One region of the Moorella sp. E308F genome, then DNA from elsewhere that is predicted to be linked to it. Evidence: riboswitches for the same ligand, from Rfam matches in the RefSeq annotation. Region 1 holds a riboswitch; each other region holds the start of a gene.

Region 1 (3,224 bases):
CCCGCGGGTTGATAACGTACAATATCCTGGCGTCCTTCTTATCAACGGGTATTTCCGCCTCACTGCCGAACTCCGCCTGGAGCTCTTCCTGCATCCAGTCCAGGGTGTCGAGGTAATCCTCCTGGCTGATCCCCATATTATTGCCAGACTCTAGAGCCAGGTCTACCACTTTCTGCAGGTTTACGGGGACGCGGCCTTCTGCCGCCAGTTCCGACCGCATGGCCCGGACCAGGTCGCCCATATTCACGCCCACCGGGCAGTAGACTGTACAGCGGCCGCACATGGTGCAGAGCCAGATCATATCTGACGCCAGGAGCCGGTCTTCCATCCCCAAAAGGAGCAGGCGCACCATTTTACGGGGGTCTACGGGGGCGCCGATGTCGCCGGTAGGGCAGCCGCCGGTGCACACGCCGCAGGCCAGGCAGGTCTGCAGGCTGGCTCCGCCCATGGCCCGGGAGATTTTTGCAAGGCCAGGCGCTTCTGTAGCCAGCAAAATGGACATAAACAACACTCCTGGATAAAATTTAATGAATGGTGCTAGAAGTTAAAAAACGGATATTTCCTTGCCTTGTAACCCTGACTATACTTTCCGGTGGAACTGGTAGCCACAATACCAGTTTTTCTTTTGCCAGCAGGGACGCGCCCCTTCCTTTGGCTCTTCTAAAGGGGTGCTTATGCATTTGCCATCCTGCCAGCAGGGGTAAAAGGCGAGGTAATTAGGGAGGTTTGCGAGCCGGCAATGTTTGCCATCAAGGAGGCGTTTAATAAACATTAACCGTTGTAAGTCCAGTTCCGAATAGCAGCGCCGGCCGTTTTTCCTCATGGGAACAACCAGTCCCTTTCGTTCCCAGCGACGCAGGCGGTGGGGAGAAATATCTAAGACCTGGATAACCATACCGATGGGATACACCGGCCTTCTTCGCCCCGCTTACTATTGATCTTACTTATATCATATTTGTTGAACAAACCCATGTCAATAAACTTATAAAAAATCTTACAACAAAGTTATTTAGATATAGCAAAATTATGTTTTCAGATAGGAGAAAAGCGATACTTGATCTGGGATGATAAGTTAACGTAAAATAAAACTGCCAATAATTTATAAACTGATTGTTAAGCGAGGCGGCTTTTAATGCCTGAACAAATGTTATATACCATCAGCGTGGTCGCCGATTTACTGGGCATACAGCCGGGCACCCTGCGGGTCTGGGAAAGACATAAACTCATCCAGCCCGCACGCAAGAACGGGCGGCGCCTTTACTCAAATAATGACTTGAAACGGCTGCGCTTCATTCAAAAGCTCATCGATAAAGGCTTCAATTTAAACTCCATCAAACACTACCTGGCCTTCTATCCTTGCTGGTTATACGAGGACTGCCCGGCCTGCTCCCGGAAGACTGAACGCATAGGGTGCGCCAAGCCATGCTGGAAGGAGGAAGGGACTTACTGCCAGATCTCCTTTGACGATCCCTCCCTTTGTAATACCTGCCCCCATAGAAAACAGGAAACAAAGTAATTCCAGCAAGGAAAAATAGCCCCAGGTGAATAAAAACAGTGCTTAACCGGGGGATGAGAAGGTTATATAGCGGCAGGATTTTGCCTCATCTTTGTCGAAGATTACTGTGTTGAACATTACCAGAAAAGGATTCTCGCGGGTGCCAGGGAAGCCGGTGCAAGTCCGGCGCGGTGCCGCCACTGTGAGGGGGAGTACCTGCTAAAGGAGCCACTGGTCCAGCACTCAGCAAGATATTTACAGCTACGGGTTAATTTCTTATAGTATTAAGAAGTACCCGGAGTAGTGCATCTAAAGGAGCTGAGTGCTGGACTGGGAAGGCAGCAGGGAGCGTTGAACCCGAGCCAGGAGACCTGCCCGTGAGATTTCACCGTTAAACCACGGCCATGGTGAAGGTGAGGTAAGGGAGGATTTACCCCAGCTACGCAGGCGTGGTTGGGGTTTTTCATTCAGGCAGGCGAAAGGAGATTTAAATTTTATCATGATACCCAAGAAGATCATCAAGCGCGACGGCCGGGTAGTGGACTTTGACGAGGAGAGGATAATCAATGCTATTTACAAAGCGGCCCAGGCTGTCGGGGGCCAGGACCGCCGCCAGGCCAGCCAGCTGGCCAACCAGGTGACGGCCCTTCTGGCGGAAAAATTTGCCGACAGGCTGCCTACCGTCGAAGACGTGCAGGACCTGGTGGAAAAAGTATTGATTGAGAATGGCCATGCCCGGACGGCCAAGGCTTATATCCTTTACCGGCAACAACATGCGGAATGGCGGGATTTCCGCCACCTTCTGGTCAACGTGCAGGAAATGGTCCAGGGCTACCTGGACGGCCAGGACTGGCGGATTAATGAGAACAGCAACATGAATTATTCCCTCCAGGGCCTCAACAACCATATCATCGCCGCCGTCAGTTCCAGGTATTGGCTGGAAAAGGTCTACCCGCCGGCTATCCGCGAGGCCCATGAAAGGGGCGATATCCATATCCACGACCTGGGGTTGTTGGCGCCCTATTGCTGTGGCTGGGACCTGGCCGATTTACTGGAAAGCGGCTTTGCCGGCGTGGGGCAGAAGGTAGAAAGCGCGCCGCCCAGGCATTTCCGGACGGCCCTGGGGCAGATAGCCAATTTCTTTTATACTTTGCAGGGAGAAGCTGCCGGTGCCCAGGCCTTTTCCAACTTCGATACTTACCTCGCCCCTTTTATCCGTTACGACGGCCTGGACTACCGGGAAGTCAAGCAGGCCCTGCAGGAATTCATCTTTAACCTCAATGTACCCACCAGGGTGGGATTCCAGACGCCCTTTGTCAACCTGACCATGGATGTGGTTGTGCCGCAGATTTTAGCTAACGAGCCGGTGATTATCGGCGGCGAGCGCAGGAAAGAATGTTACGGCGACTTCCAGCAGGAGATGGACTGGCTGAATACGGCCTTCTGCGAGGTGATGATGGAGGGAGACGCCCGGGGCCGCATTTTTACCTTCCCCATACCTACCTACAATATCACACCGGATTTTCCCTGGGAAAGCCCGGTGGTAGAAAAAATCCTGGCCATGACGGCCAAATACGGCATCCCCTACTTCGCCAATTTTATCAATTCCGATTTAAAGCCCGAAGACGTGCGGAGTATGTGCTGTCGCCTGCGTCTGGATAACCGGGAACTCAAGAAACGCGGCGGCGGTCTCTTTGGGGCCAACCCCCTCACCGGGTCGATAGGTGTA
Region 2 (3,224 bases), on a different contig from region 1:
CAGCTGCCGGTGCGGTTTGAAGTCGCCGGTGGCGTTATTCAGCTGGAAGCCGTGCTGGTAGATATTGATCCCGCTACCGGCCGGGCAATGGCTATCCAGAGGTTGCAGCACTACGGCACGGCGTAAATTAACCATTGGACAAGATATCTATGCAGCTAGCTGATTTACATACCCATACTACGAGTTCCGACGGTCTGCTTTCACCCCCAGAACTAATCAGGCTGGCAAAGGCCAAAGGTTTAACGACCCTTGGTGTCACCGATCATGATACGGTAGCCGGCCTGGCAGAAGCCCTGGCTGCCGGCAGCAGTTACGGCGTGACGGTCATTCCTGGGGTCGAGCTGAGCACCGAGTGGGAAGATAAAGAAATTCATATTCTGGGTTATTACCTTGATTGGCAAAAGGAAAATTTGCTGGCCTTCCTGGAAACTATGCGCCAGGCGCGTTACCGGCGCACGGCCCGGATGGTCGCCAGATTACAAGAGCTGGGTTATGATATCAGCATGGGCGAGGTCGAGCAGGAACTCAGGGGCGAGGCCGTGGGCCGTCCCCATATCGCAGCCGTTCTGGTCCGTAAGGGATATGCCCCCTCTGTGGAGGCGGCCTTCAAAACCCTGCTGGCACGGGGCCGGCCTGCTTATGTCCCGCGGGAAAAAGTTGAACCTGGCCGGGCGGTGGAGGTAATATTAAAGGCTGGCGGAGTGCCGGTCCTGGCCCACCCGGGCTTAAGCCCGGCTGATGCCCTTCTTCCGGCCCTTGTTGATGGCGGCTTACAGGGTATCGAAGCCTATTATCCTCTCCACGATGCCGCTGCCACCAGGCGTTACCTGGAATTTGCCTCCCGGTATGACCTGGTGGTAACCGGCGGGTCAGATTTCCACGGCATGGTTGACAACAGCCATGCCGACCTGGGGACCTGCCGGGTGGGCACAGCGGAACTGGAGCAATTACAGAGGCGAGCGGAAAAGATTAAAGCTCAAGCGACTAAGGTTTGATTTCCAGGCATATACTTTAGCAAACTAATAATGAGGGGGTGGGGCCGTTGGCTGGCAATGAGGCAGCTGGCCTTTACCGGCGTATCCAGGAGCTGGAAAGTAAGGTAGAACAATTACGGGTCAGCCGGCGTGTCTTGCTACGCCTGATAGAAAAAAGTGAAGCCGAAAAGTGGGAGATGGTAAATCGCCTGCGCCAGGAAAAGGAAAAGCTCCAGCTCCGCAACCGGCGCTATGCCCGGGCTATCTGGGAAAAGAATAAAGAGCTGGCTATGATCACAAATAAGTTGCAGGGCATATCGTTACCCAGGGCTTGACTGATAGGAGGGAGCGATTTATACTATAATTAACTTAATAGGGAACAGGTGCCTGAAAGGTTAAAAGGGAATCAGGTGTAAATCCTGAGCGGTCGCGCCACTGTAACCGGGGAGCCTGCTTCAAGGCCACTGGTATTATACCGGGAAGGCGAAGCCAGGCAAGGAGCCGGAGCCAGGAAACCTGCCTGTTCATTTCACCCTCGCGTTAAGGGGCCTAAAGTTAGGTGATGTGACTCCAGCTGCTTCGTGGGGGCTGGAGTTTTTATTTTAGGAGGCCATTCTATGGGGTACGGGTCGTTAATCATGGTAACCGGGGGGGCCAGGAGTGGCAAAAGCCGCCTGGCTGAAGAACTGGCTGCTGCCGGAGGCGAAAAAGTAGTCTACCTGGCCACGGCGACCGTGGACGATGCCGAAATGGCGGCCCGGGTGGACATGCACCGGCGCCGACGACCGGCTGCATGGCTGACGGTGGAAGCTCCCCTGGCCGTCACGGAAGCCGTGGCCCGGGAAGGGCGGCGTGCCGGTACCATCCTCCTGGACAGCCTGGGCATGTGGCTCAGCAACCTTTTGAGCCAGGAGGCGGCTGGAGCAGGAGACAGCTGGGAAAAAAGTACGGCGGCTGTAGAAGCCATCATGGTCAAAGTGAGGGAACTGGCGGCCGTAGCCCGGCAGGTACCGGCGCGGGTAATTATTGTTACTGAAGAAGCGGGAATGGGGCTCATTCCTCCCTATCCCCTGGGCCGGGTTTTCCGGGACCTGCTGGGCCTGGCCAACCAGGAGATTGCTCGCCGGGCCGACCAGGTCTACCTGGTGGTGGCCGGCCTGCCCCTGGTTTTAAAGGATAATAAGGCTAATGAAGAAAGGTTGTTGGGAGGAACTTCTCCGAAAATACAATAAAAACTGGAGGAGAAATCGTTGCAGAGGGAGTTACGGCGGGGTTATACCACAGGTACCTGTGCGGCTGCTGCGGCGAGGGCGGCGGCCATAGCTTTATGGCAGAAACAACTGGTGCGGGAGGTTACCCTTACCCTGCCGCGGGGGGAAAAGGTAACCCTGCCGGTTACCGTGCACCAGGGTCCGGGCTGGGCCGAGGCCGTGGTGGTCAAAGACGCCGGCGATGACCCTGACGTTACCCACGGGGCTGCCATCCACGTCCGCGCCCGGCAATCCGGCCGGGGGTTGACTTTGCGCGGCGGACCCGGCGTCGGGACAGTAACCCGTCCCGGCCTGGCTATACCGCCGGGGGAACCGGCCATTAATCCCGTTCCCCGGCAAATGATCGCCGCGGCAGTTGCCGATGTAACCCCGCCCGGCCAGGGCCTGGAGCTGGAAATCAGCATCCCCGGGGGGGAAGAGCTGGCCCGGCGGACCCTCAACCCCCGCCTGGGGATTGAGGGCGGCCTTTCGATCCTGGGCACTACCGGTTTTGTCGAACCCATGTCCGAAGAGGCCTACCGTACTTCCCTGATACCGCAAATAGACGTCGCCCTGGCTGCCGGCTGGGAGACCCTCATCCTGACCCCCGGCCGCCTGGGGCAGCGCCAGGCCGAAGAACGCTATCACCTGCCGGCTGCGGCCATTGTTCTGACCAGCAACTTTATCGGCTACATGTTGGAGGCCTGCGCCGGGCGGGGGGTGAAGCGGGTGCTCCTGTGGGGGCACGGCGGCAAGCTCATCAAGGTGGTGGGAGGCATCTTTTATACCCACAGCCGCCTGGCCGACGCCCGCCAGGAAATCCTGGCCGCCTGGGCCGCGGCGCGGGGGGCATCCCCGGAAGCCGTGCGGCAGCTTTTAGAGGTAACTACAGTGGAAGCTGCCCAGGAAATTATCCATAGCCACGGTCTGGGGCGAGAGTTCTGGGACACCCTGGCGGCCCGGGCCAGCCGGCGGGCCGAGGACTTTGTCCGTGGTGAGC
Region 3 (3,224 bases), on a different contig from region 1:
CGGCTACGGGCATTGAGCCATTGAGCCTCCGTACCAGGCGGTAAAGGCCGTAGGACACAAAGGGTCCGACGACGGCCATGGAAAAGGTGTTGGCACCCAGGGTGCTCAAGCCGCCGTGGGCCAGCAGGAGGGCCTGGAAGAGGAGGACAATACCTCCCAGGATGCTCATGGCAGAGGGGCCAAAGAGGATGGCGCCCAGTCCCACGCCGGTGGGATGGGAACAGCTACCGGTTACTGACGGGATTTTCAAGGCCGACAGGACAAAGGCATAGGCGCCTGCCAGGCCCAGGAGCATTTTCAGCCCGGGGTTGCTTTTAACGGTCTGCTGGATGGACCGCAGGCCCCAGAACCAGAAGGGTAGGACGACGACAAACCAGAAGGCGGCCCAGTTGAAGGGCAGGAAGCCCTCGGCGATGTGCATGGCATAGGCCGGCTGGGGCAGGACGGCCATGGCCAGCACGATATACATACCCAGTATGGTTATACGGCGGAACACGCTATATACCTCCCTCTGGAATTGAACTTGGAAATGCCGTTGCTATTTTTTTCAACAGGGCGATGGCTTCGGCAACTGTGTAAACTGGATAAAGGTACTGGATGGAAGGCCGCTTGATTACTACTACCGGGATCTTCAGCGCCAGGGCGGCGGCAATTTTGGACCCGGTACCGCCGGCCGGACCGGCGTCCCGGGTGACGATAACACCGGCCCTATAGGCTTTAAACATGGCTTTATTTATTTCTTTGGAAAAAGGCCCTTGCATGGCGATAATGTCGCGGGGTGTCAAGCCCAGGTCCTGGCATTTTTTAATTACCCGGTGCTCCGGTAATACCCTGACCACAATGCGTTTACCTTTAAGCAGGGGGTTTTTGACGAACACTTCCAGGTTATTGGTACCGGTAGTTAAAAAGATAGTCTCCCCCAACCCGGCGGCAGTACGGGCGGCTTCTTCCCAGGTTGCCACCTGGTAAATGAGGCGGTCGTCCGGCAACTTTGTTTCTGGTCGTAAAAAACGCAGGTAAGGTAAGCAGTGTTGCCGGCACCAGGCTTCCAGGGTCCTGGATAGCTGGTTGGGGTAAGGAAGGGTGGCGTCTATTACTGCTTCCAACGCCCGGCCAACCTTCAGGGCGGCTAGATTACTTTCCGTTAAGGGATCTGTTAAAATTAACGTCGCCCCATCCTGCCGGGCCAGCTGTTCGCCATAGGTGCTGTCAGTCCAGGTGGCAACCTCGTAGCCTTCCTGCCGCAGGTTACGGATTAACTGCCTTCCCTCGCCGGTACTCCCTACCACTAAAATCAAAACGCGCCGTCCTCCCTGTAGAAACTAAAAATCCCCGGCTGTTTTGCCGGGGAAACCGGTGGCGCCGCTAAAACAGGCATGCCTAACTAAACCACCTCCCCGGGTTGAGACCCTGGTGGCCTCAGAACAGGCTAGCCTGTTGGCCGGGCATCATCGGTTGCGGCAAGTTCCCGCTTCCAGGCGGTGATTTGCCCAACCTCTCCCCTGCCGGCGGCTGAATTTAAGCCCGGTCTTCTCGAGACCGCGCACCCATACTGTATGCAATTTAAAACCCTCTGCTCCTACACAAGCAGAGGGTATGCTTGCCATGGTTTTGGCCAACCACCCCCTATCCGGCGTAGGGGTAAAGGTTTCCAGGCAACCGGTATCCTGACTCGGGATCACTGCTCCGGCACCGCCTTCCCAGGTATTACCCAGTGGCTTGATGGTGCCTCGCTCCCCCTCACAGTGGCGGGACCGTGTCAGATTTGCACTGACTTCCCGTATTTGCCTGGAACATATTCACTTTAATGTTATTCTAGCATAACCTGGATATGATGTCCAGGGGTTTTAACGTAGCTTGGTAAGTCCTTATTCCTGATGATTTTTTGCCAGGAGTTGTTATGCCAGCCCGGCTCGCCGGGCGACACGCAGGATGGCTTCACCGGCCTTTTTCCGGACTTCACCGGCATCAATGGTCTTCAATTGCCTTTCCTCCATGACAATTTTGCCGTCGACCATGGTCAGGGTGACATCCGAGCCTCTGGCCTGGTAGACCAGCTGGGTGTAGACGTCGACGCAGCCCGCCGGCTGGGTATGGAGGCCCGCCAGGGAAACCAAGGCCAGGTCGGCTTTCTTCCCTACTTCCAGGCTGCCGATTTCCTTTTCCATGCCCACGGCCCGGGCCCCGCCCAGGGTGGCCATTTCAAAGACCAGAGGCGCCGGCATAGCGGTGGGCCCATGGAGGGGTTTCTGGATCAAAGCTGCCACCCGCATTTCCATAAAGGCGTCCAGGTTGTTATTGCACGGCGCGCCGTCGGCGGCCAGGGAAATCACAGTACCCCGGCTCAGGAGATCCGGTACCGGGCAGATACCGGAAGCCATCTTTAAGTTAGACGAAGGACAGTGGACCACTTTCGTACCGGTGCGGGCCAGGATATCCTTCTCCTCTTCACTGAGCCAGATACAGTGGACCAGGATGAGGTCGGGACCGGTGAGGCCGAGATCGTCAAGGTAAATGACGTTGCGCCGGTTGTGGAGTTTTTCCACCAGGGCGCATTCACCCCGGTTTTCTGAAGCATGGGTGTGGATTTTAACGCCGTAATGGCGGGCGAGGTCCCGGACTTCTAATAATAATTCTTCGGTGCAAGAGACGACAAAACGGGGCGTAAAGGCGTACTGGATGCGGCCATTGGCGTGGCCGTGCCACTTCTCCAGCAGGTCGACGCTTTCTTTAAGGGAGGCCGCCGTTGTTTCTTTAAGGCTGTCCGGAACGTCCTCGCCAAAGTCCATCATTACTTTGCCGGTAATGGCCCGGATGCCGCTTTTGGCAATAGCTTCAATGGCCGCATCGGTATGATGGACGGTCTCCATGTCGACGATGGTGGTGGTGCCGCTTAAGAAAAGTTCACCGATGCCCAGCAGGGCGGAGTAATAAAGGGACTCGGGGTCGTGGGCACCTTCCAGGGGCCAGATGCGCAGGCGCAGCCAGTCCAGGAGTTCCAGGTCGTCGGCGCGACCGCGGAAGAGGGACTGGCAGAGGTGAATATGGGGCTGGATGAGGCCGGGGATGACCAGCTGGCCCGTGGCGTCGATAATCCGGTCGGCAGTGGCCGGTGTATTGCCGATGGCGGCGATGTGGTCGTCTTCAATATAGATATCCCCCTGGAAAACTTCCCTCCGGGGGTTCATGGTAACCAGGGTACCGTTCTTGATTAAAATACTCAT
Region 4 (3,224 bases), 860 kb from region 1:
CTCACCCAGGGTGAGCCGGCGCGGGTAGCCTTCCGCGTTGCCGGAAGGCCCGAGGATGTAAAATTCCGTGAAGCGCTCCCCCACTTTGGGCGTCTTGACGACGTAGACGATGCTGCCCACGGCAAAGATTATGGCCGCAATGAGGACAATGGAGAGGACCCGATCCAGGGGTGTGAGGGCGCGCCAGGCCGGGGGCTTGAGCTCCAGGGCGATGGTAAAACGCTCCTCCGGGGGCAGCCGCCGGCGGCGGGTGAGGCCCAGGGCGGAGAGGCCCAGGATCCAGATTAACAGGGAAATAAGGATGGGGTAGAGGCGGATGCCCCAGGGGGTGTAGTTGAGGCCCAGCCCGATGAGGGGTACGACGGCGATGCTCAGGCCAAAGCTCAATGCTATCCTCTCGATGCCGTCCAGGTCCCCCTGCCGGGGAAAAAGGGCCGCTATCAGGCAATAGCCCGGCAAAAAGAGGACAAAGGGCAGCCCCAGGGCGACCCGCAGGGGCTGGGGACCGCCCAGGAGGATGATTAGGGCCAGGACCAGGGCCATGGCGTCGAGGTAGACGAGCTCTTTCCAGGTATGCAAGCGCAAAAAAATTCCCCCAAAAAAATACCACCGTTCCTTGCGGTCCGGTGGCGAGCCCCCAATCCGGGCTCATGGCGTTTTACCACCATCGCTTTAATGGCTGCTTTAAAGGACGGCCATCACCCTTACCAGGACTATAAACCCGAAGCCAATGAGCAAGGGGATGATGCCCACGGTCAAAGCGCGGCTAAGGGGTCGTACCCACGGGTAAAGGGTTGTGGCCGCACCTTCACCCGTACCCTCGACGCTGACGCCGGCATCCAGCAGTTCCTTGGCGATCAGGAAGGCAATCAAGCAGAGGACAGCAGCCAGGCCCAGTCCGGCGGCCATGGTGGAGCTGGCAATGGTGGTAACGGTGGTGCTTGTAACCGTAGAGATCAACGGCAACACCTCCCCTTTTTATTTACCGGCCGGGCGCTCCCTCCCCGGCCAAATGTATTTTTTCGTCATAAAAAGGAAAAATCCTCCTTTACCCTGTTAAATTTCGTTAGCAAATCGAGTAGGAGGGGGCGGCTAGCCCCCGTCCTCTCACACCACCGGACATGCGGGTCCGCATCCGGCGGTTCACCAAGCTTGACGAAGATAAGAATAGCGTTCGGTTAAGCTCATGAGGCCCTGGGATTGCCAGGCGGGGCACAGCCGAGGAAGAGGAAGCCGGCCTGGATCTTTCCCAGCACGGCGAAAGCGCCTATCCCGACACCGGCCTGGCAGCCCTGAAGTTAGCAGAGGGTAAACGGGTTACCGCCCCGGGAGAACTGGCGGTAAATTGGATGGTGAGCTAGGGTAACCCGGCCGGAACCGGTCTTTTCCGCCAGGAATAGACGGACAACACAGCCCCGTGGCGGCCCGGTAATCGAACACGGTGCGGCTACCTCCCCCGGAAAGTCTTTCCCGGGCTTACTTTCGGAAAACAGGGCTTGCCAAAAGCACGGTGGTAGATTATATTAATAATTGACAACCATATATGAAAAAATGGACAGGTGCCCCCGGGAGGGGGAGAATAGGGAAGTCCGGTAACCGCCTTTTCAGGCGGCGATCCGGCGCGGTCCCGCCACTGTGAGCGTGGAGTTGGCGATATAACGCCACTGGGATAGTTCCCGGGAAGGCATCGCCAAACGAGGAAGCGCGAGCCAGGAGACCTGCCTGTCCATGTGACCTCTCACCTTCGCCAGGAAAGGGGAGAAGCAACCGGGGATGATGGTAAAGTCCCCAGCCGGAAGACGGCTGGGGACTTTTTTGTTACGGGTGGCCCGGCCCCATTTCACCCCTGACAAAGTCTTCTTTAGAAAGGAGAAGCAAACATGGCAAAACCGGAACTTTCCTCCCCGGCCGTTAAGGCAAGCCGCTGGACGGCCAGACGCCTGGCGACCCTGGCCATGCTCATCGCCCTGTCAACTGTGGGCGCCAATCTAAAAATACCCAGCATCACCGGCACCCCGGCCTTCGATTCTTTTCCCGGCTTTCTCGGCGCCCTCATCCTGGGTCCCGCCGACGGGGCCCTGATAGCTTCCCTGGGGCACCTGCTCACCGCCTTTACCGCCGGGTTCCCCCTCACCCCGCCCCTCCACCTGGTAATCGCCGCCGGAATGGCCGCCGTCGTCGCCCTTTTTGCCCTTTTCTACCGCTTTTCCCCCTGGCTGGGGATAGCAGCGGGAATAGCCCTCAACGGCCTGTTACTCCCGGCGCTGTTCATCCCCCTGCCGGGGTTCGGCAAAGCATTCTTCCTGGCCATGGTGGTGCCCTTATTAATCGCTTCCGCCCTGAACATCGTCCTGGCCGCGACGGCCTTCACCAGTCTGCGCCGGGTATATCCCGCCAGCTATGCCGCCGGCCGGGGGAAAGGTGAAGGTAAATGACCCCGGCCACCCTTTCCCCCCGCCGCTACCGTGATTTGACCATCCTGGACCTGGAGGCGCAAAGATCCCTGGTGATCGCCTGCGACTCCGCCGGGGCCATCGGCCCCAAGGAAGCCGACGTGGTGCGGGTGCCGGGATACGTCCTGGGTCGCTTCACCGCCAGGGTAGCCTTGATGGAAGTCCTGGCGGTAGGCGCCTGGCCGGTCTGCATCGTCAACACCCTCTCCGTGGAACCGGAACCTACAGGTGCGGCCATCCGGGAGGGCGTAGCCGACGAGGTCCGCTCGCTGGGTATCGATCCGGAGAAAGCCCTCACCGGCAGCAGCGAAAAAAACGTCCCCACTATCCAGTCCGGGATAGGGATCACCGTCATCGGCCTGGCGGCTACCGCAGAGCTGCTAATAGGGCGCCTGGCTGCCGGCGACGCCCTGGCCCTTTTCGGGCGGCCCAAGGTCGGAACCGAGGTCTTCCTCGACGATCCGGAAATCGCAGACCTGCAAACCGTACGCCTGCTCCTCGACCAGCCGGGCATCCGGGAAATCGTTCCCGTCGGTTCCAGGGGCATCTTGGCCGAGGCCCGGGATCTGGCCGCTTTATACAGGCTGCAGATCAACTGGCGGCCGGGCTTACCGGAGCTGGACTTGCACAAATCGGCCGGCCCCGCCACCTGCATCCTCGCCGCCGGCGAGCGGGCCGCCCTAGAGGCTGCAGGGCTCCGGGCGGGAAAACCCTTCTGCCTCCTGGGGACCCTGGAAAATTAGAACTGTCCCCTGGCGGTGGAAATAAGTA

The links. A riboswitch is a leader RNA that binds a small molecule or an ion and turns the genes downstream of it on or off. The one in region 1 is predicted to bind cobalamin.
Region 2: another riboswitch for cobalamin. It lies ahead of cobU (bifunctional adenosylcobinamide kinase/adenosylcobinamide-phosphate guanylyltransferase); the one in region 1 lies ahead of E308F_RS00230 (ribonucleoside triphosphate reductase).
Region 3: another riboswitch for cobalamin. It lies ahead of cobK (precorrin-6A reductase); the one in region 1 lies ahead of E308F_RS00230 (ribonucleoside triphosphate reductase).
Region 4: another riboswitch for cobalamin. It lies ahead of E308F_RS04520 (ECF transporter S component); the one in region 1 lies ahead of E308F_RS00230 (ribonucleoside triphosphate reductase).

What each region holds. Positions count from the first base shown of each region.
Region 1 covers NZ_BJKN01000001.1:36,362-39,585, reverse strand. Annotated here, with positions in the region: gene E308F_RS00245 ((Fe-S)-binding protein) at 1-502, opposite strand, end outside; gene E308F_RS00240 (MerR family transcriptional regulator) at 581-910, opposite strand; gene E308F_RS00235 (MerR family transcriptional regulator) at 1,133-1,516, shown strand; cobalamin riboswitch at 1,637-1,888, shown strand; gene E308F_RS00230 (ribonucleoside triphosphate reductase) at 1,995-3,224, shown strand, end outside.
Region 2 covers NZ_BJKN01000002.1:276,030-279,253, forward strand. Annotated here, with positions in the region: gene E308F_RS07745 (TIGR00282 family metallophosphoesterase) at 1-126, shown strand, start outside; gene E308F_RS07750 (PHP domain-containing protein) at 150-995, shown strand; gene E308F_RS07755 (translation initiation factor 2) at 1,043-1,309, shown strand; cobalamin riboswitch at 1,339-1,512, shown strand; gene cobU (bifunctional adenosylcobinamide kinase/adenosylcobinamide-phosphate guanylyltransferase) at 1,592-2,206, shown strand; gene cbiD (cobalt-precorrin-5B (C(1))-methyltransferase CbiD) at 2,225-3,224, shown strand, end outside.
Region 3 covers NZ_BJKN01000002.1:603,924-607,147, forward strand. Annotated here, with positions in the region: gene E308F_RS09480 (energy-coupling factor ABC transporter permease) at 1-469, opposite strand, end outside; gene cobK (precorrin-6A reductase) at 498-1,289, opposite strand; cobalamin riboswitch at 1,641-1,841, opposite strand; gene E308F_RS09490 (5'-deoxyadenosine deaminase) at 1,899-3,224, opposite strand; gene E308F_RS09495 (xanthine dehydrogenase family protein molybdopterin-binding subunit) at 3,221-3,224, opposite strand, start outside.
Region 4 covers NZ_BJKN01000001.1:896,555-899,778, reverse strand. Annotated here, with positions in the region: gene E308F_RS04535 (DUF1616 domain-containing protein) at 1-585, opposite strand, end outside; gene E308F_RS04530 (hypothetical protein) at 685-960, opposite strand; cobalamin riboswitch at 1,541-1,740, shown strand; gene E308F_RS04520 (ECF transporter S component) at 1,881-2,435, shown strand; gene E308F_RS04515 (AIR synthase related protein) at 2,432-3,196, shown strand.